Regions from separate parts of the Comamonas sp. C11 genome, predicted to be linked through region 2. Evidence: riboswitches for the same ligand, from Rfam matches in the RefSeq annotation. Region 2 holds a riboswitch; the other holds the start of a gene.
The links. A riboswitch is a leader RNA that binds a small molecule or an ion and turns the genes downstream of it on or off. The one in region 2 is predicted to bind glycine.
Positions count from the first base shown of each region.

Region 1: another riboswitch for glycine. It lies ahead of NOX35_RS17475 (trimeric intracellular cation channel family protein); the one in region 2 lies ahead of gcvT (glycine cleavage system aminomethyltransferase GcvT).

Region 1 is NZ_CP101743.1:3,809,627-3,817,573, reverse strand. It holds gene mnmC (FAD-dependent 5-carboxymethylaminomethyl-2-thiouridine(34) oxidoreductase MnmC) at 1-1,715, opposite strand, end outside; gene NOX35_RS17475 (trimeric intracellular cation channel family protein) at 1,831-2,496, opposite strand; glycine riboswitch at 2,549-2,668, opposite strand; glycine riboswitch at 2,682-2,774, opposite strand; gene NOX35_RS17470 (ferredoxin--NADP reductase) at 3,396-4,121, shown strand; gene NOX35_RS17465 (CopD family copper resistance protein) at 4,204-4,644, opposite strand; gene NOX35_RS17460 (Rrf2 family transcriptional regulator) at 4,641-5,102, opposite strand; gene NOX35_RS17455 (NnrS family protein) at 5,116-6,381, opposite strand; gene NOX35_RS17450 (group III truncated hemoglobin) at 6,374-6,778, opposite strand; partial or broken gene NOX35_RS17445 (IS5/IS1182 family transposase) at 6,915-7,151, opposite strand; gene NOX35_RS17440 (hypothetical protein) at 7,495-7,722, opposite strand; gene NOX35_RS17435 (hypothetical protein) at 7,927-7,947, shown strand, end outside.
Region 2 is NZ_CP101743.1:2,649,577-2,665,017, reverse strand. It holds gene NOX35_RS12175 (hypothetical protein) at 1-213, opposite strand, end outside; partial or broken gene NOX35_RS12170 (RHS repeat-associated core domain-containing protein) at 570-751, opposite strand; gene NOX35_RS12165 (hypothetical protein) at 720-1,067, opposite strand; gene NOX35_RS12160 (MBL fold metallo-hydrolase) at 1,217-2,299, shown strand; gene NOX35_RS12155 (hypothetical protein) at 2,312-2,902, shown strand; glycine riboswitch at 2,991-3,099, shown strand; glycine riboswitch at 3,118-3,243, shown strand; gene gcvT (glycine cleavage system aminomethyltransferase GcvT) at 3,308-4,444, shown strand; gene gcvH (glycine cleavage system protein GcvH) at 4,569-4,943, shown strand; gene NOX35_RS12140 (MolR family transcriptional regulator) at 4,991-5,542, shown strand; gene gcvP (aminomethyl-transferring glycine dehydrogenase) at 5,633-8,536, shown strand; gene NOX35_RS12130 (PAS domain-containing sensor histidine kinase) at 8,781-10,961, shown strand; gene NOX35_RS12125 (pseudouridine synthase) at 10,982-11,644, shown strand; gene NOX35_RS12120 (branched-chain amino acid ABC transporter substrate-binding protein) at 11,996-13,117, shown strand; gene livH (high-affinity branched-chain amino acid ABC transporter permease LivH) at 13,214-14,137, shown strand; gene NOX35_RS12110 (high-affinity branched-chain amino acid ABC transporter permease LivM) at 14,137-15,375, shown strand; gene livG (high-affinity branched-chain amino acid ABC transporter ATP-binding protein LivG) at 15,431-15,441, shown strand, end outside.

The sequences.
Region 1 (7,947 bases), 1.2 Mb from region 2:
CAACGCAGGCGCGCCCAGGTGGCGGGTCGCTGGTCAGCATCGAAGAAGGAGCGCAGCGCCTGCCTGCAGCCGGGCAGCAAAGCGGCGAGTTTTTCGCCATTGCTGGCATGGGCGACCTGCTGGTCGTCAGCGGTGGGCGGCAGCTCGGTCACATCGCGCTCGAAGGTCGATCCCATGATCCACTGGTGCGCGCCGGCCCGGTCGCTCGAGGGGAAGTCCGGCACCAGATTGCCATGACCGTTGACGGGGAAGGGCGGCATGGCCGCCAGCGTCCCTGCATCATGCTCGGCCACGCTGACCTGGCCGCGTATGGCTTGCAGCTCCCATTCCCCCGCTGCCAGGCCGCTGGCTTGCAACAAGGGCTTGGTGTCCGGACCCAGGGCCAGCACCAGCATGGGGGCTTCGGCCAGGGTCTGGCCCTGAGCATCCAGCACCTGCCAGATATTGCGCACTTCATCGCGCACCAGGCGCGAAGCTCGGGCATGGCCTTGCCAATGAATACCGGGGGCTTGCACCAGCGCGCGCACCAGTTGTGCGGGGCGCACCCAGCCAGCCTGCTCATGCCAGACGGCCTGACTGTCTGCGGGCAGATGGGCCGCAGCCAGCTGAGCCGGCTGCACGGGCGCGCTCCAGTGCAGGCCCCAGGGGTAGGTCTCGCTTCCGGGCTGCAGCCATGACTTGGGCAGATGGGAGGGCTCGTTCAGGTCGTGCTCGAGCACGCCGCCATGGGCCCAGTCCTGGGCTGGATGCAACTTTTGCGCTTGGCTCAGTTGCTGCAGATTTTGTAGCGTTGTGCGTACGCCACTTCTGGACAAGCGCGATAGAACACTGTCATCGGGCGAAATATGCGGGCAAAACAAGCCGGCTGGCAGGCCTGAAGCTCCTGCCGCAGGCTCGGCCGCCGCATCCAGCACCGTCACTTCCCAGCCGCGCCTGGCCAGACTGGCAGCAGCGGCAGCACCCGCCAGGCCCGCACCCAGCACCAGGCAGTGGCCGGCCTGGCCCACGGGCGCAGGCAGGCCGTCCGGGCGATGGCGCGGCTCCCATGCCGGGTTGTAGGCTGCATGCAGGTTATGGCGCTTGGGCGGCACGCCAGCGTGCTTCTTGACTTCGAAACCCTGGGCCTTGAGCGCCTGGCGCACATGGCCGGCCACGCACCAGGTGGCAAGCTGCGTGCCCCGGCGGCAATGGCGGGCAATGTTCTTCATGGCATCTTCATCCCACATCTCGGGGTTGAGCTGGGGAGAGAAGCCATCCAGATACACGCTGTCCGCCGTCATTTGCTGCTTGCGCAGCATGGTCCTGGCATCGCCTATATAGAGCGTCAGCAGCACCTGGCCGTCGTCAAACGAGAGGCGATGCACGCCGGGCAGCAGTCCCCACCATTGCTCGGCCAGTTGTTCGCCAAGCGGGCGCAGCTCCTCATCGGCCGGCAAAAACGCGAGCAGATCCTCGCGCGAGACAGGGTAGGCCTCCACCGAGACAAAATGCAGAATGCGCGGGCGTCTGGGGTCGGCTTTCCATGCCGACCAGGTGACGAGGAAGTTCAGTCCGAAGCCAAAGCCGGTTTCCAGAATGCGCCACTGCGCTGTATCAGCCCAGGCGGCTGGCAGCTCGCAGCCACCGAGAAAAACCTGGCGGGCCTGGTCAAGGCCGCCCAGCTCGCTGTGATAGCGATCGCCAAATCGGGTGTTGTAGGGGGTGCCATCCGGCATCCATGTGATGGGTTCAGACATGGAAAGTGAAACTACATGGGTAACGCATGGCGCAGTCTAGGTCAGAGCAGCCAAGCAAGGGCCGCCCTGCGTAGCAAGAGAGGGGGAGTCTCGATCACTCCCAGCGCTGCTGGTACGAAAAAACCGGCAGGCGCCATTTGAAACGAATGGCGGCAAGACGGAAGGCCAGACCGCCGGCAAAACACACGATGGTGCTGATATTGGGGCTGACATCCAGATAGCGCAGGCCCAGGAACATCAGGCATACGGACAGCGACACGCTCGCATACAGCTCGCGGCGGAACACCACGGGGACCTGGTTGCAGAGCACATCGCGCAAGATGCCGCCGCTGATGCCGGTAATCATGCCGGCCATGATGATGACGATGGTGGGGTAGCCCAGCTCCAGCGCGGTATTGCAGCCAATCAGCGAAAAGGCGATCAGACCCATGGCGTCCAGCAGCAGAAACACCTGCTTGAGCCTGTGCATATGGCGTGCAATCACAGTGGTCAGCAGACCGAAGCTGATGACCAGATACACATATTCAGGGTGCTGGGTCCAGCCGATGGGGTAGTGGCCCAGCACCATGTCGCGGATGGTGCCGCCGCCCAGGGCAGTGACGAAGGCGATGACGACGACACCAAAGATATCCATATTTCGCCGCCCTGCGGCGAGTGCGCCGGACATGGCTTCGGCGGTAATGGCCACCAGATAGATGACCAGCATGACGGTGAAGTTGGAGGCCTGGAACGAGTCCAGCAAAGAGACGGAAGGAAGCATGAAGGCACTTGAAAATAGACCAGCCACTCACATCGGCGGGAGTGTCCGGCTTGCCTCTCCCGCTGTCCTTTTACCTGAGAGTTGCGCATGAGCACCTTCGCGGTGGACATGCTTGCCCCTTCGGTGAGCCCTGCAGACTTGTGGTTGCGGGCTGCTCTCCAGTTGGCGATATCCGGGTCCTGTCAGACCCACCTGCGGTACTTATTGCCTGAGCGATTATGGGAGTTTGCGCCTTCGGCGGGAACCCTCGAAAGGCTCCGCTCTCCCGCAGGATGGGCGCGATTCTAGCCAGTTTCAGCGACTTTATTCGGGTTAATACCTGTATTAATGTGGTTCTGCGGCTGCCGAGCTGGGGCGCGGAGGCCCAGTCTGAACCCGCCGTGGCTCGCGCAAGTCTGCGTTTTCGTCTGTCAAGCCGCCCGCCATGACAAGCGGTGCTCTCGAAGGCTCGCTCATTCTTCAGGCGTTGACAGACTGCTTGGGGAAGACACGAACCTGTCGTGGCACGCAGAAGCGGCCCTTTGAGCCGGTACGTGGCGGCCATGCGATTCGAACAGCCGGCTTGGAGCGTAAAACAGCTGTTAAGGACAGGCGGCGTGCAGCAACTGGTGTTGGCGATTGCCGCCGCTTCGGCATGGGTCTGTGAGTGACTCAGGTCAGCCTAAAGCCGACTTGATTGCAAGCCTGAGTGGGGGGGAGTTCAAAGCTCGGTGAGAGTTTGCACTATCAAGCTGAACGGGGCTGCTTCTGGCCGAACGCGGCCATAGCAGGCTGAGGTGGTCGGTTCAATGAGAGTGCCCATTTCGACCCGTTTCTCACGGTGGGTATCGATTGACGGGAATATTTACTCCATTGGACGCATCCAATGTGTAGATCCATCGATTGCGAAGGAGTGAATCATGGGCACAGAGCACAGCAAAATCCTCGAACGCGAGGAGGTTGCGCAGGGTACGATGGCATTTCATCTCGCCAAACCGGCGGGGTTTGATTTCCGTCCTGGACAGGCGTTTGAAATCCAGCTGCCGGGCGCGGTCCCAGGGGAGAGTAAAGAGGAGCGATGTCACGCATTCTCCATTGTCAGCGCGCCACACGAGAGTGAACTAGTGTTTGCTACGAGGATGAGGGACAGCGTTTACAAACGCGCTTTGGGAGCTCTGCCTGTAGGTGCTGAGTTGGATATCGATGGACCATTTGGTTCGCTTACCTTGCACAAAAACACCGCGCGAGCGGGTGTGCTCATCGCCGGTGGGATTGGCGTGACGCCGTTCATGAGCATGCTGCGAAACGCTGCAATGCAGCAGTCACAGCAGGATTTGCTTCTGCTGTATTCCAATCGTCGTCCAGAAGATTCGGCGTTTCTCTCTGAGCTTCAAGCTCTCGAAAAGAAGAATCCAAAATTCCGGCTCAAGGCCACCATGACGGATATGGCGCACTCTGCCGTGGATTGGAGTGGTGATACACAAACGATCGATAGAGAGTGGCTCCAGCAGGCCATTGAGGGCTTGGCTAATCCGATCTTTTATGTTGCTGGCCCACCTTCCATGGTTGCGTCAATGCAGCGGTTGCTGATATCAGCCGGTATTGATGAGGACGATGTGCGTAGTGAGGAGTTCTTTGGATATTGAATTGGCAGACTCCTCTCTGATCAAGGAGAAAGTCTGCCATGACGCATTTGGATGCAGCCGCTTGGCATCTGTCGCTAGGCTCTTACCAGTGCAGATAGAACATGGCCTTGGCCAGCAAGACAATGACCAGCACATGGCAGAACACGCTCAGATGCAATCGGTGCGAGCGTCGCCCATTGAGTTGCCCTTGGCGGCGCCACCACATGGCGCTGGCGAAGTGCGCAAGAACGCTAAGCGCCAGCGCAATCTTGAGCACCATCAGCATGCCTGTACTGCTGGCCAAGGGGTGCGCCAGTACCGAGCGGTGCTGCCAGGCCAAGCCTGCTCCCGCAGAATACAGCACTAGCAACACCCAGGGCATGACGGCGGTGGCGCGTGTCCCCAGCGCCTGCTCCACGGGGAGCATGTGCTGCTTCGGCACTCGGCTGTGCACGTTGGCGAGCAGCACGACTTCGAAGAACACTGTGCCTGCAAACGCCACGGCGGCCAGCAGGTGTAGTGTGATCAGCAGGCCATAGCTCATGTCTGGGCCTCCTTTCTTGTCAGTCGGATGGCAGGAATCAATGGCACTGCGCTGGCAGACGTTGGCGGTATCAGGTCCGCAAGAGTGAAGCCATCCAGATGCGCCATGAAGCTGTGCAGAGCTCCTTGCAACATGCCAGCGAGGCGGCAGTCGCCGGTCAGCGTGCACCGGTTGTCGTTGCCAAAGCATTCCACCAGCGTGAAGTCGGACTCTAGTCCACGTATCACTGTACCGATATGGATCTGCTTTGGTTCACGGGCGAGGCGCATGCCGCCTCCCTTTCCACGTATCGTCTCTATCCAACCCTGCAGGGCCAGTTGATGCGTGACTTTCATCAGATTTGGCTCGGAAATGCTATAAGCCTGCGCAACCTCGGAAATCGTGCACAGGCGCTCTGGCCGCTGGGCTACATGCATGAGCAGCCGCAGCGCATAGTCGGTCATCAGGGTTAGACGCATTGAGTGATCTCGTTCAAACAGATTTTCTGGACTTGCTGGCGACATGTCCTGAGGGCTGAGCCGCTGAGAGTCCAGCTGGTGGCAGGCGCGGCCGAATCAGCAAGGGTACAAATCGCCACAGGTACAAAGCAAAGGCCAGCACCCATGCAAGCGTCGAGGCATGCAGTGCGGCTTGGGGGAGCCCCGCAGGCAGAAGTGCCAGCAGGCGCAACAAAGCGGCGGCAAGCACCAGCGCATACATGACCACGATGCTCCCATCGGCGCGCAATGGTCGCCCCAGGTGGCCCAAAGCCGTACGTGTCACCATGCCGATTATCAGCACTGCAAAGCCGGCCACGCCGATCACATGGACTGGCCATGCCAAGCGCAGTACCCAGCTGCTCGCCTGGAGCGATGCCACCAGCAGGCCCGTGCCCAAGGCCGCATGACCCAGATACAGAATCCACAGCAACGGCACCTGACGCACAGCCCAGGGTTTCCAGGCCAACACCTGCCATAGGGTGATCAGCCCCGTGACAGCCAATGCGGCCACCATACCCGGCACCCATCCCAGCAACAGGCAGACAATGCCAAGCACGCCAGCCCAGAGTTGCCACTGCCCGCTGGCCGTGTGCATGGGAATCTGCAGATCCGTCACCGCCCGCATCGCGAAGAATGGAATAACGCGCCGCGCCACCAGTAGTGCAATCACAGCCATGCACAGCAGCCCTGTATAGAGGTAATGCATCAGCGTTGCGTAGTCGCTGCCTTGCCATACCGAGCGCAGAAAGAGTGCATCGGCCACGCCCAGACCCGACACCAGCAGCGGCAGGCCGTAATTGCGTCGGCTGCGTGCTGCATAGATCACCCAGCCCAGCACTACGGCAGCGGAGGCGAAAAACAGCAGTTCACACACTACGGCAAAAGCAAAAGCTGTATCACCCACCACCAGGAAACCCGCGCGCGCCAGCAGCCACAGTGCGCACAACCCGCCCAGCGCCCGGCCCTGAATAGGGTTGCTTCCAGTCCAGTTGCTAGCCGCCGTGAGCAGAAAGCCCACGGCAATCGTCGCCACAAAGGCCCACAGCATCTCGTGCGCATGCCACAGCACGCCGCCCAAACGCCCCGCAAGCCACTGTGGCGCGAACACCCACAGCGCGACCGACACCGCAGCCCACAGACAACCGGCCATGTACAAGGGCCTGAAGCCAAGCTCCAGTAAGGCTTTCCACTGGGGTGCAGGTGTCTTGGGTTTGGGCACAGACCCCATCGGCTCCTCGATCTGCAGCAGCTCAGACATGGCTCACCACCGCCGGTAGTGCCTTGGGATCACGGCTCATCTGGTAGCCCGACCACAGGCTCTGTGCAATACGGCGCGCCGCCTGGCACGCTTGATCGGCCATGGCGCGGTTGGGTTGCTCGGCCAGCGTGATCTCGAACAGGCCCAGCCAGCGCTCAAACAGCTCTTGGCTTAGACCCGGTAGCGCAGCATGCTTGGGCATAGGGGCCCCTGAAAAGCGTGCTGTGCGTCGCAAAATGGCCGACCAGAAATCCACCAGCTTGGTCAGATGATGGTCCCAGTCCGCTATACGTGCATCGAAGATGGGGCCGAGCACCTCGTCCTGGCGTATTCGCGCATAGAAGGAGTGCACCAAGCTGACGACTTCCTCTTCAGTGCAAAGCTCATGAATCCTCATTGCACAATTCCTTTCGCTGTCGTAGCTGTACATAAGATTCATTAATTATGTATCTTATAACTGGGCATGTCTCTAGGTGCATGGTGTTGTTTCATAAATCAGCGCCGGGCCATACTACCCATGACCCCAGACGTGGCTATGCCGCAGCCATCGTCTGCGGGCAGCCCAGCTCAGTGAACCGATTGAAAAGAGCGGCTCGGATATGAAGTTCTTTGACCTGCCGCTCGAGCGTACGTGACATCATCTGTTCACCGAGTCGCTTGATGCAGTGGCTCCTGGTCTCCACCAGGCTGCATCGGTGATACCCACTCTGGCACTTGCATCGTTTGCGCCCGAAGCGCTTGCAGGCGGCGATAGCCGCATTGCGGTAAGCGCCCGTTTCCTTCCCTTCTGGCATAAGCACCCAAAGGTCGGTTAATTAGCACTTTGCGACTGAAGAAGGCTCTTTTGGCAGTGGTTTGATTGCGCTTGAATTCAGCTTCCCCTATAGGTCAGCTGGTGAGCTTGAAGTATTGAGAGCCGGTCGGCTTGGAAAAACCTCTGACCGACTGTTCTTGGCCGGGAGCGTGAGGTCCACATGAGTCCCCGGAGCAGGCGCTCGATGTGAACGGCAAGTCATCCAGTAACTGTTTTTGGGGACATGAGTGAAATGGAACTCTCGGCCAAAAGCGGACTGCGAAGCGAAGGACAAGTGACCACATAAAGCACGGTTCATATCATCCGACTGGCAACCGCACGATGACAATTTCCTCGATGCGCTCATTTTTGTAAACGACCCATATCGTAGGCAACACACGTAACGCTTCATGTAGATGGCTCACCCACGTTACCCAGGCTGGCACATCAACTCTGGCAATCAACTCATTGACTGGTAGCTGCCGCAAAGCATTGAGCGCGTCAACAAGGGCCGAGTAGCCGTGAACTCGATATGTGCGCTGGCCCATGGAACGTGTTTCGTTTCATTTGGCTACTGTTAGCCAAACTTCATGGACTAAAGTCGTCCGTTTAGCTAATTATCGAGAGTCAACTGAGGGTCGGTCTGAGCTGGTGCTACCAGCTAGAAGCAGTCACATCCTGCCCTTGCCATGCCTCGATTCATATTGATCCAAGTGAAAAAATTCATTGAACCCTTCATTGGGGGATACCGCATGAAAGCGGTTATCCCATTC
Region 2 (15,441 bases):
ACTCACTTCTGCTAACGTCATTCCCACGAACTTGACAAGCTTGTCTTTATCGCTTGTGCATAGGAGACCTAGATCTTCAAGTGATAGCCCGGATTTATTGACCATTCCAGCTTCAATATTAAATACTTGGCTTGGTGGTATCTCAGGATTTACGTTCAACGAAAGGTCAACAGTAACCTTGTTGAGCAAGTTAATATAACTATCTGTTTTCACGAACTCTCTTAAATCAATAGTCGTTACCATGAGTTGGTCCCTTTTATAATCTTAATTAAGTCATAACCCGTATGCCTATATGGATCCATCGAAGCATGGCCCCACGGCGTTGTCGGTTCAAGGTTCCAAACTTCATGCGCTTTAGGAGAACCACTACGCTGTGGTAAATATTTGTGGTGAATCTCCATTCGGATATCTTTTGTCTCAATAATCCCTTTGTTTTATTATAAACCTGCACCCGCATCTTAGGATGCGTTACCCTGACTCATCAATTCTAGATTCTTCTGCGAATATTTATGGGGATTTGTTTTCGCTTCATTTTTCCAGAAATCTTTCTTCGCTGTACTCCAGCATTTCAGCCCCAACGGATCAATCCAAGTAAGGGGATTCGGTGCATACGCATACAAATCCCCCCCCCCGCCAACCCAATCGGATCCTGCTGCGTAAACCGTCCTATATCAGGGTCATAATACCTGAACAGGTTATAATGTAATCCAGTTTCCCGGTCAAAGTATTGCCCTTGCAAACGCAGATTTTGATGCCGGTGTCAAGCGACGCAGGAAAACCTGCAACTCCTTGACGACCTGGGTATCGCCCCTGGCCAGGGCACAGCTCAACCCTTGCTGCCAGGCGGCTCGCGCCGCCTGCGCATCGCCCAGCGCCAGCTCCACCTTGCCCAGCTGCTTCCAGGCGACGGAGTATTCGGCATCCAGTGCCGTGGCCTTGCGCAGATGCTCGCGCGCCACGGCCATCTGCTCGTCGTCGGCATAGGCCTTGCCCAGGGTATAGCGCAGCAGCGCACCGTCCTTGCCGGCCGCCAGCATGCTCTCCAGATTGTGAACCATGGGATTCATGTGCATTTGCTCCTCAGACAGCGAGTGTCGCATTCACCCCGTCGGATCATTGGAATGGCCGTCCCGGCGATACGGCCTCTTGCAATCCTGCTCTTGCAGCGCCGCAAACCGTCCCAAACTGCGGCCAATGCTCAATAAGGCGCCTGATCTTGTTTCGCAAACCAAGTCTCTCCACCTCCATCTCCGACTACGAGGACTCGCCCCAGTATTCCGGCGGGCGCTTTCGCAACACGTATCCACGTCCTGCCAACAGTCCCAAGCCCGATGCCGGGACGCTATGGAAGTTCTTATTCAACAAGCCGGCCGATTCCCAGCCAGGCAAGGCACTGCCCGTTTTGCCACTGAGCACGGCCGAGCTGAACCTCGCGCCCGAGCGCAGCCTCTATCGCCTGGGCCATTCGACCTTGCTGATGAAGCTGCGCGGCGGCTGGTGGCTGACGGACCCCGTGTTTTCCGAGCGAGCCTCCCCACTGCCGTTTGCCGGCCCCAAGCGCTTCCATGCCCCGCCGATTGCCCTGGACGAGTTGCCTGCCTTGCGCGGCGTGCTGCTCTCGCATGACCACTACGACCATCTGGACCGCGCCACCATCCGCGTGCTCGCGCCCAAGGTAGGCGTTTTTCTGTGCCCTTTGGGAGTGGGAGACAGACTGGCAGCCTGGGGCGTGCCGGCCGACAAGATCGTGCAGCACGACTGGTGGCAAGGCAGCGAGTTCGACGGCCTGCGTTTCACGGCCACGCCGGCCCAGCATTTCTCGGGACGCAGCCTGCGCGACGGCAACCGCACGCTATGGGCATCCTGGACCATAGAAGATCACCAGGCCGACAGGCCGCTGCGCGTCTTCTTCAGCGGCGATGGCGGCTACTTCGACGGTTTTGCCGAAATCGGCAGGCACTTCGGCCCCTTCGATGTCACATTGATGGAGACCGGCGCCTACGATGCCCACTGGCCCTATGTCCATATGCATCCGGCCCAGACCGTGCAGGCACACCGGGATCTCGGCGGCCAATGGCTGCTGCCCATACACAACGGCACTTTCAACCTGGCCATGCATGCCTGGTGGGACCCCTTCGAGCAGATTATGAGTCTGGGCAGGCAGCACGGCATAGAGATCGCCACGCCCATGATGGGCGAGCGCCTGGACCTGGGCGCTCCGCATGCGGGCTCGGCCTGGTGGCGCGCCTGCGCCGAGGCCGATATCAAGGAACTGGACCTGCGCCCTGCGCAACCCTGAAATGCTGCCGACATGGCCGACAATGCCCTCATGGACATTTCGCGCATTTCACACCTTGGCGCAGCCTGCGCCGCGTCACTGACCGCCTTGCTGCTCAGTGCCTGCTCCCACCTCTCCGATGGCAGTCGGACCAAGCTGCCTCCGGGCGCCGGCACCGCGAGCACGGTTTCCGAGCGGCCGGAGCCTGCGCCGGCTCCGCCATTGGACACGCAGCACAGGCGGTCACAGAGCATGGAATGGCCTGCATGGATCAAGGCAGATTGCACACCCGTCGCCCAGCTCGATCGGCAACCACAGCCACGCCGCCACACCACGCCGATCATCAGTGCCAGCTGGTTTCCTCAAGGACTGGAAACCATGGTGATCTTCCGCCTGGAGGTCACTGCTCAGGGCGAACTCGGCCGTGTGGCCTATCAGCCCGCCGATACCGATCCCCGCATCGTGAAGTCCATCATGCGCTCGCTCGAGCGCTGGAAATTCAAGCCCGGCATGCGCCAGGGCCAGGCCGTGACTGCCTGCTTCGAGCAGCCCTACCAACTGGTGTTTCCGCGCCAGGAGATCGAATCCCCAGAATCTCCGTCCTTGAATACCGAGACACGGTGAGTACACAGACCCAATCCGGACGAACTGTGCTCGAAAACCCCAAAATCCGCACGATTCGGTGGTGCAAGCCCCTTGCCCACCGCTAAAATCGCCAGCGTCAGGAGAGAGTGCCTGCAGCTGAAGCTGCACCGCACCGCCGAAGGCGCAGACCCCCACCCGGAGTCAAAACGCTCAGGCAAAAGGACTGACAAGCGCTGCAGGTGTGCAAACCTGCAGCGTCCCTTGCTGGAGAGAGATGCAGGCCGTCATTTCGTATGTGTGCCAGCATCCACCGAAGGAGCAAGCTGCCCGCGAAAACAAAGGCAGTGAATCTCTCAGGTAAAGCGGACAGCAGGGCAAGCCCGCCAAGCATGGCCCCGTCATGCATGGCCACTCATTTGGTTTTGACCACCGGAGCGCTTGCCTGTGACTGCTGCTGACACTTCTTCCGATCTGCGTTCCACACCGCTGTTTGCCCTGCACCAGAAACTGGGTGCCCGCATGGTGCCGTTTGCCGGCTACTCAATGCCCGTGCAATACCCTCAAGGCCTTATGGCCGAGCATCTGCACACGCGCAAGGCTGCCGGCCTGTTCGATGTCTCGCACATGGGCCAGTTGCTATTGCGCGGCCCCGATGCCGCCGCCGCGCTCGAATCACTGATGCCCGTCGATGTCATGGACCTGGGCCTGCACAAGCAGCGCTACGGCCTGCTGCTCGATGAACAAGGCGGAATTCTCGACGACCTGATGTTCGTCAACCGCGGCGATGATCTGTTCCTCATCGTCAACGGTGCCTGCAAAGAGGCGGATATCGCTCATATCCAGAACCGCATCGGTAGCTGCTGCGAGGTCGTCCCATTGCCCGATCGCGCCCTGCTGGCCCTGCAAGGCCCGCAAGCTGCCACAGCCCTCTCGCGCCTGATTCCTGGAGTGACGCAACTGGTCTTCATGACCGGCAACCACTTCGACTGGCAGGGCCATGCGCTCTACATCACGCGCAGCGGCTATACGGGCGAGGACGGTTTCGAAATCTCACTTCCCGGCGAAGCGGCAACAGCCTTTGCCGAAGCTGTGCTGGCCCAGCCCGAGGTGGCCCCTATCGGCCTGGGCGCGCGCAACTCGCTGCGCCTTGAAGCCGGGCTTTGCCTGTACGGCAACGACATAGACACCAGCACCACCCCGGTGGAAGCCTCGCTGAACTGGGCCATGCAGAAGGTGCGCCGCAGCGGCGGCGAGCGCGAGGGCGGCTTTCCCGGTGCGGCCATCGTGCTGGAGCAATTGCAGAACCCTCAGTCGCTGCGCCGCAAGCGCGTGGGCTTGATCGCGCTGGAGCGCATTCCCGTGCGCGAGCCCGCCGTGCTGGAAAACATGGACGGACAGCATATCGGCCACATCACCAGCGGCCTGCTCAGTCCCACGCTCAACCAGCCCGTGGCGCTGGCCTATGTCGAGCCCGACTACGCCGCCATCGATACGGAAATCTTCGCCGTGGTGCGCGGCAAGCCGGTGCCCATGAAGGTGGTCGCCACACCATTCGTTCCCACCCGCTATCACCGCGGCTAGTCTGCCTCCGCGCATGAGACGGGCCAGTTTGCCAAACAGCAGCCAGAACACCGCTAAAGTGCGCACTGGACCTTTCTCAAACAACACCCGATTCCCCTGAATCCCCCCCCATCTGGAGCTTTCCATGAGCATCAAGTATTCCAAAGAACACGAGTGGATCAACGCCGCCGACACCAATGCCGCCATCGTCGGCATCACCGTACACGCACAGGATGCGCTGGGCGATGTGGTGTTTGTGGATCTTCCCGGCGTGGGCTCCATCTTCCAGGCCGGCGACGTGGCTGGCGTGGTCGAGTCCGTCAAGGCCGCTGCCGATGTCTACATGCCCGTGACCGGCGAGATCGTCGAAGTCAACGAAGCCCTGCGCGATGACCCGTCGCTGGCCAACAGCGACCCGCTGGCCGCTGGCTGGTTCTTCAAGGTCAAGATGAGCAATGTGGGCGAGCTCGAAGCTCTGATGGAAGAGACCGCCTACAACGATTTCGCCAAGGACAACTAAGCATATCAACGGCCCTCGCATTGCGAAGGCCGTTTTTGCATGCAGCCATGAGCACCATTCTGTATTTCGACGATCCGGAAGTCGGTCTCGCCCGCGAGACCAGCCACCCTGCGTTTGCGCGCATTGCGACCCAGGACTTCTTCTACGACTGCGGTGACGACTTCAGCCCCTTCGGCAACGATGACGGCAGCGACACACTGGCCTCACTCGAAGAGTGGTACCAGGAGCAGACGGGTGGCCAGTCCGCCAAGACCCTGCGCTTTCTGCAACAGCAACTATGCGACTGGGATCTTCCCGTGCCCAGGGACATACTGGCTCATGACGATGCGGCCAAGGCCGAATGGCTGGCCAGCGACGACATGAACCAGAGCTATCTCCTCTCGGTCTGCCGCGCCCACGTGGCCACAGCCTTTGGTCAGCTCAAGATCACGGGCAGCATCGATGCCGATCTGCACAAGCAGGCCCTGCTTGCCCTGGCCTGCCAGCAATGGCTGAACACCGTTGCACGCAGCAAATATCCCGATTGGGAATATGCCGACCAGGAAAGCGAACGCCTGGCCCTGATGAACACCGCGCTGGAACAAGCCAGCGCTGCTTGAAGCACCGGCTGTATGCCTTCAGGCATACGGCTTTCACGCATGCCTGGCATGCAAACCGTCAGTCACAGTATTTGAGAATAGGTCCCTCCCATGCTGATGTCGCCTCCTGCCCCTGTCGCTTCGCTGGAAGCGCTGGAAAACAGCCACGAATTCATCCCCCGGCATATAGGCCCGGACGCCGAGGAGCAGCAAAAAATGCTGGCCGCCATCGGCAAGCCCACGCTGGACGCATTGATTCGCGATGTGATGCCCGACTCCATTGCTCGCGCCAGGCCCATGGATCTTCCGGCTCCGATTCCCGAAGCAGCGGCGCTGGCCGAACTCAAGGCCATCGCCGGCAAGAACCAGGTGCTGAAGAGCTTTATCGGCCAGGGCTACTACGGTACGCACACGCCGGGCGTCATCCTGCGCAACATCCTCGAAAACCCCGCCTGGTACACGGCTTACACACCCTATCAGGCCGAGATCTCACAAGGCCGCATGGAGGCACTGGTCAACTTCCAGACCATGGTGACCGACCTGACCGGCATGCCTATCGCCAATGCTTCCATGCTGGACGAAGCCACGGCTGCCGCCGAGGCCATGACGCTGGCCAGGCGCTCTGTCAAATCCAGGAGCAATCGCATCGTGCTGGCCGGCGATCTGCATCCGCAGACGATTGAAGTCATCGAGACCCGCGCCCAACCCATAGGCATCGAAGTGGTGATTGCCAACAGCCAGCAGGAATGGGAGGCCGCTCTGGCTGGCGACCTGTTCGCCGCCGTCATCCAGTACCCGGCCTCCAGCGGCTGGATCGTGGACTGGAAGTCCGACGTGCAAGCCATTCACGCCAAGCAGGCGGCCGCCATCGTGGCCACCGACCTGCTGGCCCTGACCCTGCTGACACCTCCCGGCGAGTGGGATGCCGATATTGTCGTGGGCAACAGCCAGCGCTTCGGCATGCCCATGGGTGCAGGCGGCCCGCACGCTGCCTTCATGGCCTGCCGCGACGAATACAAGCGCAGCCTGCCCGGCCGCCTGGTGGGTGTCAGCGTCGATGTGCATGGCAAGCCCGCCTACCGCCTCGCGCTGCAGACACGTGAGCAGCATATCCGCCGCGAAAAGGCGACGTCCAATATCTGTACGGCCCAGGTCCTGCCGGCCGTGATCGCCAGCATGTATGCCGTCTACCACGGCCCCCAGGGGCTGAAGCGCATTGCCCAGCGGGTGGCACGCTTGACGGCGATTCTGAGCCGTGGTCTGGCCCGGCTGGGCTTCAGCGCCCATCACCACGACACAGCCTTCGACACACTGAGCCTGCATACCCGGGAGGCGACCGATGCCCTGGCGGCTCGTGCCGTATCCCGAGGTGTCAATCTGCGCAAGGCCTGGGATGAATATCTCTGCATCAGCCTGGACGAAACCACGACCCGGGCCGATGTCGAGCTGCTCTGGAGCATCTTTGCCCAGGAGGGTCAGGCGCTGCCCACCATCGAGGCCATGGACGAAGGCCCGACCTCGCTGATCCCCGAATCCCTGCTGCGCAGCACGGCCTACCTGACCCACCCGGTCTTCAACACCCATCACTCCGAAACCGCCATGCTGCGCTATATACGCAGCCTCAGCGACAAGGACCTGGCCCTGGACCGCAGCATGATCCCGCTGGGCAGTTGCACCATGAAGCTCAATGCCACCAGCGAGATGATTCCCATCACCTGGCCAGAGTTCGCCGACATCCACCCGTTTGCGCCCGCCAGCCAGCTGCAAGGCTATGCCGAGCTGGACCAGCAACTGCGCGACTGGCTGTGCCAGGCCACGGGCTACGCGGGCATCAGCCTGCAGCCCAATGCAGGCAGCCAGGGTGAATACGCGGGTCTGCTGGCCATCAAGGCCTTCCATCAATCGCGCGGCGAGGCGCACCGCAATATCTGCCTGATTCCCAGCAGTGCCCACGGCACCAACCCGGCCAGCGCGCAAATGGTGGGCCTGCAGGTCGTGGTCACCAAGTGCGACGACAACGGCAACGTGGACATGGCTGACCTGAAGCTGGCCTGCGAGAAGCACAGCGCCAATCTGGCCTGCATCATGATCACCTACCCCAGCACGCACGGCGTGTTCGAGACCCAGGTGAAGGAGCTGTGCCAGCTGGTGCACAGCCATGGCGGCCGCGTCTATGTGGACGGCGCCAATATGAACGCCCTGGTAGGTCTTGCCGCGCCCGGCGAGTTCGGCGGCGATGTCAGCCATCTGAACTTGCACAAGACCTTCTGCATTCCTCACGGCGGCGGCGGCCCCGGCGTCGGTCCCGTGTGCGTGGTCGAAGATCTGGTGCCCTTTCTGCCGGGGCATGCCACCGCAGGCGACGTCCGCCAGGTGGGCGCTGTCAGTGCAGCGCCTCTAGGCAATGCTGCCGTTCTGCCAATCAGCTGGATGTATATCCGCATGATGGGCGAACCGGGCCTGAAACTGGCGACGGAGACCGCCATCCTCAACGCCAACTACATCAGCGCGCGCCTCAAGGACCACTTCCCCACGCTCTACGCGGGCGAGTATGGTCATGTGGCCCATGAATGCATTGTGGACCTGCGCCACTTCAAGGAAAGCTGCGGCGTGATGGCCGAGGACGTGGCCAAGCGCCTGATCGACTACGGCTTCCATGCACCCACACTGTCCTTCCCCGTGCCCAACACGCTGATGGTGGAGCCGACCGAGAGTGAAAGCCTGCATGAGCTGGACCGCTTCATCGAAGCCATGATCGCCATCCGCGCCGAGATTGCCGAAGTGGAGGCCGGCAGACTGCCCCGGGATGACAACCCGCTCAAGAACGCACCCCATACGGCAGAGTCCTTGCTTGCCGCCGACTGGCAACATGGCTACAGCCGAGAAACCGCCGCCTATCCCGTGCCTGCCCTGCGCCGCGCCAAGTATTGGAGCCCCGTGGGCCGCGTGGATAACGTCTATGGTGACCGCAATCTGTTTTGCAGCTGCGTGCCCATGGACGCCTACGAAGACTGATAGCCAAGCTCTCCACCCCAGGCCAGTGCGCTCTGCCGCACTGGCTTTTTCATGCTCAGTCAATATCGAACACCTGCCAACCCATCGCTGTTCGCCGGCAGTGAATGCATTCACGACATCAATGCACTCTGCGTTGCTGCCGCCAAACCGAGCATCGAGTTGCCTGAATACCGGTTGACTGCCCGCCTTTTTCAAGGTCAAGTGCGGGGACCGGCTTACACTGCAGAGGTCTTCTGCCTGTCTCATGAGCTCCTCTGAACCCACTCCCCCACCCTTGCTGCCTGTCATTGATGGCGGCCTGCCCCTGCATGCCCTGCTGGCCCCCGGAGCGGCCCCGCTGGGCCCGAGCGCCAACATCCAGCCATTGGTGCCGGAGGATGAAGACCCGCTGCAGGCCCTGGTGGCGGAATTGCGCAACTACCAGCACGAGCTGGAGCTGCAAAACGAGGTGCTCAATTACAGCCAGGCCGTCGCCGAGAGCGCATCGGAGCGGTTTGAAACGCTGTTTGCAAGCATTCCGCTGCCGCTGCTGGTGGTTGATGAATACGATATGGTGGTCCAGGCCAATGCCATGGCTCACCGCGCATTTCAGCCCACCGAAAAAGACCGGTTGCTGATCAACTTCAAGCCCTTTGTGCATGCCAACGACGCAGAGCGCGTGACTACGGCCTTCGAGCAGGCCAAAGCGCTGGGACGCGCCGAGGTACACGAGGTTCTGTTCCAGATCACCGAAGAATTCGAGCTCTGCGGCGACCTGCATGTGGCCGGCGTGGTTGTACCCCAGCAAAACGGTCCGGCCACCTGGCAGTATTTGTGTGCCGTTGTCAATCAGGGCCCGCTGCTTGCCGAGCGCAAGGCGCTACAAGAGCGCAACCAGCAGCTTTATGCCAGCGAGAGACGGCTGGAGTCGGTCATCAACTCCGCGCTGGACGCCATCATCTGCGTCGACCAGCATCAGCGCATCACAGTCTTCAACCCCACGGCGGCAGCCCTGTTTCTGTGCTCGCCTCAGGATGCCCTGGGCAGCCCGCTGGAGCGCTTTTTACCCGATGCCGCCCGGGCACTGGCTTTTTCCTCGCTGACCACACAGGCCGTGCTGGGCGAGATGACGGGACTGACCCTGTCGGGGCGTGAGATTCCCATGGAAATCAGCGTCTCCTTCGAGCACCACAGCAGCGGCGACACCACCACTATCTTTGCGCGCGACCTGACCAGCCGCAATCGCGCCGAAGCCCAGCGCAATGCGCTGGAAACCCAGCTGCGCGAGTCCCACAAGATGCAGGCCGTAGGCACCATGGCCGGCGGGATTGCCCACGACTTCAACAACATCGTGGGTGCAATCCTGGGTAATGTGGAGCTGGCCAAGGCCGATAGCTGCGGCAACCCGGCTGCCATGGAAAGCCTGCGCGAGATCGAAAAAGCCGGTCGCCGGGCCCGCGACCTGGTGCGCCAGATTCTGACCTTCAGCCGCAATGACCTGCCCGAACGCCGTCCGGTTCAGGTGCAGGAAGTCATGTCCGACACGGCTCGCCTGCTGCGCGTGACTCTGCCTCCCTCCATAGAGCTGCAGGTGCAGGAGTCCAACGATCTGCCGCCGCTGCTGGCAGACCCCACTCAGGTGGAACAGGCTCTGTTCAATCTCTGCAACAACGCCATGCAGGCCATTGGCAGTCATCGCGGCATCATCCAGATGCGGGCCATGCGCATTGCTCCCGACAGCTACCAATGCGAACGCCTGGGTCTGGCCGTGGCCGAATACCTGGTCTTTATGGTGCAGGACTCCGGCCCCGGCATGGACGTCGTGACTCAGCGACGCATCTTCGAGCCTTTTTTCACCACAAAACCGGTCGGCCAGGGCACAGGCCTGGGCCTCTCGGTCGTACATGGCGTGATGCGCACCCATGGCGGCGCTGTCGATGTGCACAGCGAACTGGGCCAGGGCAGTTGCTTCACGCTGTACTTTCCTCTCAGCGACCCGAATTCCGGCCACTGTGCGCTGCCGCCCATGCGCATGGACAAGCCCGAAGCCCCGCTGCCCGAACCGGTCCTGGCCACGCGCGCCAGCCATGTCATGTATGTGGACGACGATCAGGCTCTGGTCTTTCTGTTTCAGCGCCTGCTGCGCCGTCGCGGCTATGAAGTCTCGGGCTTTACCGATCCTCATGAGGCCATGGCCGCCCTGCATGAGGAGCCACAGCGTTTTGACCTCATAGTCACCGACTACAACATGCCCGGCTTCAGCGGCCTGGACCTTCTCAGGCAGACTCTGCAGATCAACCCTCAACTGCCGGTTGCACTGGCCTCCGGCTATGTGACAGCCGAAATCGAGCAGGCGGCGATTGCAGCCGGAGCCAGGGCCTTGATCCACAAGCCCAACGATGTGCAGGAGTTCTGCGCCACTGTGCATGAACTGCTCAACCCCTGAAACAATCGATAGCTGTTTGAATGAGTGCGTTGAACTGTGTGTATGAAGACGAGCACCTGCTGGTGCTTGACAAGCCCTCGGGCCTGCTGTGCGTGCCCGGTCGCGGCCCCGACAAGCAAGACTGCCTGAGCTTGCGTGCCCATCAGCATTTCGGCGATGCGCTGGTCGTGCACCGGCTCGATCAGGCCACGTCGGGTCTGGTCGTCATGGCTCGCAATCCGGCCGTCCAACGCCAGCTCAGCCAGGCCTTTGCCGAACGCAAGGTCGACAAGCGCTATATCGCCGTAGTGGCCGGTGAGTTGCAGGCGCACAGCGAAGCAGCGGATGCCGGGGGCTGGCAACTGATAGACCTGCCGATTGCGGCCGACTGGGAACGTCGGCCGCTGCGTGTCATCAGCCACGAAACCGGTAAAAGCAGCCAGACGCTGTGGCGAGTGATCGAGCACACCGTTCAACCAGGAATATCCCGCACCCGGATTCTGCTGAGCCCGCTGACGGGCCGCACCCATCAACTGCGCCTGCATATGGCGGCCATAGGCCACCCCATGCTGGGCGATGCGCTATATGCCAGCGAAGCAGTGGCCTGCGCCAGCCCACGCCTGTTGCTGCATGCGGCAGCACTGGAGCTGGTGCACCCGGTCACCGGCGGACTGCTGCAGCTAAGAAGCGATCCACTTTTTTAATCCCCCTCAAATAGACAGCATCCGTCAAGCTCTCAAAGTTGCCACGCCGCAACAGAAAACCCTTCAGAACTGCGTTGAGGCAGGACAGGAATCTGAACAAAAAGACCGCTGATGCAGACACTTGTCGCACAGTTCAGGCATGGACTGCGCATATACACCACAAATGCAGGCCACGCCATAGCCCTGGCGTACTAGCTGCTATGCACGACATAGCAAAAACCGAAAGCCTGCACCAGCCCCTGCATACCCTGTTGCCTTCGTTGACCACTCGATTAACCTGAGCTTCTTTGCGCGAACTGCTATGGCAGCAATCGCGCTTTTCGAACATCTCTCGAGATTAAGGAAGTCCTCATGAGCATTCCGTTCCGCATGCAAACCGTTGTTGCCGCCCTGGGCCTGGCCGGTGCCGCCTTGGTGTCTACCGCGCATGCCCAAATCAAGATCGCCCTGGTCATTCCGACCACCGGTGCGCTGACCCAGTACGGCGACATGGTCAAGGAAGGCGCCACCACCGCCGTTGAAATGGCCAATGCCGCTGGCGGTGTCAATGGCAAGAAGATCGAGCTGGTACCCGTGGACGATGCCTGCGAACCCAAGCAAGGCCCCGTCGCTGCCAACCGCGTGGTCAACAGCAAGATCGGCTATGTGGTCGGCCCCGTCTGCTCGGGTGCCTCGATTGCCGCAGCGCCCATCTACAACAACGAAGGCGTGGTGGTCGTCACTCCTTCTGCCACCTCGCCCGCTCTGACCGACGGCAAGAACTACCACTTCATCTTCCGCACCATTGGCCGTGACGACCAGCAGGGCCCGGCAGCCGCCAAGTTCATTGCCGAGAAGCTCAAGCCCAAAAAGGTTGCCGTGCTGCACGACAAGCAGTCTTACGGCCAGGGCATTGCCTCTTCCGTGCGCGATGACCTGAAGAAGGCCAAGATCGACGTGGCACTGTTTGAGGGCATCAACGCAGGCGACAGCGACTACTCCGCCGTCATCACCAAGCTCAAGGGCGCAGGCGTGGACTTTGTCTATTACGGCGGCTACCACCCCGAAATGGGTCTGCTGCTGCGTCAGGCTGCCGAGCAAGGTCTGAAGGTCAAGATGATGGGCCCTGAAGGCGTGGGCAACCCCGAAGTCAACGCCATTGCCGGCCCTGCCGTCGAAGGCATGCTGGTGACCCTGCCCGCCGACTTTGCCGCCAACCCCAAGAACGCTGCCGTGGTCAAGGCCTTCCAGGACAAGAAGCGCAATGCTTCGGGTGCCTTCCAGCTGACCTCGTTTGCCGCAACTCAATCGCTGCTGGCCGCCATCAAGGCCGCTGGCGACAACCCCGCCAAGGTGGCGGACTGGATGCACAAGACCACCGGCGTGGACACCGTGCTGGGCCCCGTGTCCTGGAACAAGCAGGGTGACCTGAACTCCTTCGATTTCCAGGTCTTCCAGTGGCACAAGGACGGCAGCAAATCGCTCGCCAAGTAATTCCACCACTCTCTCCGGAGGCAATGGCAGGGGCCATGTCTCCGGATGTTTGTTATCTGGCCCTCGGGCCTTTTCCTGTTTCAAGGGTGGCGTTACATGTCAGACTTTTTCCCCCAGCTGATACAACAGCTATTCAACGGGCTCTCACTCGGAGCCATTTACGCCCTGATCGCCATTGGCTACACCATGGTCTACGGCATCATCGGCATGATCAATTTCGCACACGGTGACATCTACATGATCGGGGCCTATATAGGCCTCGTGACGCTTTCGGCGATTGGCACGCAAAGCGGCCTTCCCGTATGGGCCATCATCGGCCTGATGCTGGTGGTGGCCGTATTCGTCACCGGAGTCTATGGCCTGGTGGTCGAACAGGTGGCCTACAAGCCCGTGCGCCAGAGCCCGCGTCTGGTAGCGCTGATCTCGGCCATCGGCATGTCCATATTCCTGCAGAACTGGGTGGCTCTGGGCCAGGGCGCGCGCGATATGGCCGTGCCCTCGCTGCTGCCGGGCGCCATCAATTTCCACATGGGCAATTTCGAAGTCTTCATCCCCTATACCCGCGTGCTCATCATCGCTGTGACCGTGGTGCTGATGATTGCGCTGACCATGTACATCAAGCATTCGCGCATGGGCCGTGCCTCGCGCGCCTGCGCTCAGGATATGCACATGGCCAATCTGCTGGGCATAGATACCAACAAGGTCATCTCCTTCACCTTTGTGCTGGGAGCCGTGCTGGCCGCCGTGGGCGGCGTACTGATTGCGCTGGCTGTGGGCAAGCTCAATCCCTTCATCGGCTTCCTCGCCGGCATCAAGGCCTTTACGGCCGCCGTGCTGGGCGGCATAGGCTCCATCCCCGGCGCCATGCTGGGCGGTGTGATTCTGGGCGTAGCCGAGACCCTTGCTGCTGCCTACATCTCGTCGGAATACAAGGACATCGTGGCTTTCGGCCTGCTGGTGACCATCCTGATGTTCCGCCCCTCGGGCCTGCTGGGCAAACCTGAAGTGGAGAAAGTCTGATGAAGTACAGCTTTTCTGCCGCTTTGCGCGATGCGCTGATCGCCACCGTGATGACGGCCATCGTCGTCACTCCCATCTTCAGCCTGCACCTGGAACGCGCCGGCGTGCGCACCATCATCACTCCCGACTGGAGCATGACCGGCTGGGCTTGCCTTGCCATCTTCGTCGTGCAGATGCTCAAGCCCCTGCTCGCAGGCAAGCTGCCCAAGGTCAATCTGCCGGCAGTCCCGCAGATGAAGTCCGGCACACGCAACGTCGTCATCTTTGTGGTGCTGATGATGGCCGCCTCCTGGCCATTCTTCGCGGGCCGCAATGCCGTCGACATCGCGACTCTGGCCATGATTTACGTCATGCTGGGCCTGGGTCTGAACGTGGTGGTCGGCTTTGCCGGCCTGCTGGACCTGGGCTTTGTGGGCTTCTATGCCGTGGGCGCCTACACCTATGCGCTGCTGTTCCACTGGGCTGGCTGGACGTTCTGGGAAGCGCTGCCGCTGGCCGGCGCTGCCTCGGCCCTGTTCGGCTTTGTGCTGGGCTTTCCCGTGCTGCGCCTGCGCGGTGACTATCTGGCCATCGTGACGCTGGGTTTCGGTGAGATCATCCGCCTGCTGCTGACCAATCTGACCAGCTTCACGGGCGGTCCCGACGGCATCTCCAGCATTCCCAAGCCTACGGTGCTGGGCCTGCCCATGACCCGCTCGCCCCTGACCGAGGATGGCACGACCTTTCATCAGTTCTTCGGTCTGGAGTTCGACTCCATGCACATGGTGATCTTCGTCTATCTGATGGCCCTGCTGCTGGCCATGGTGACGCTGTTCATCAGCAACCGCCTGATCCGCATGCCCATAGGCCGCGCCTGGGAAGCACTGCGCGAGGATGAAATCGCCTGCCGTTCGCTGGGCCTCAACCCCATGAAGATCAAGCTCTCGGCTTTCACGCTGGGCGCAATGTTCGCGGGTTTCGGCGGCGCCTTCTTCGCCGCTCGCCAGGGCATCGTCAATCCCGAGTCCTTCACCTTCATCGAGTCGGCCCTGATTCTGGCCATCGTGGTGCTGGGCGGCATGGGTTCTCAGCTGGGCGTGATCGTGGCTGCCATCATCCTGACCGTGCTGCCCGAACTGGCACGCGAGTTCTCCGAATACCGCATGCTGATCTTCGGCCTGGTCATGATTTTGATGATGGTCTGGCGCCCCCAGGGCCTGCTGCCCATGAAGCGACACCAAGTGGAGGTGAAGTCATGAAGCAGCACCTGAACGCTATTATTTCAATAACTACAACCACAGGCAGGGCAAGCGCATGAGCGAGTA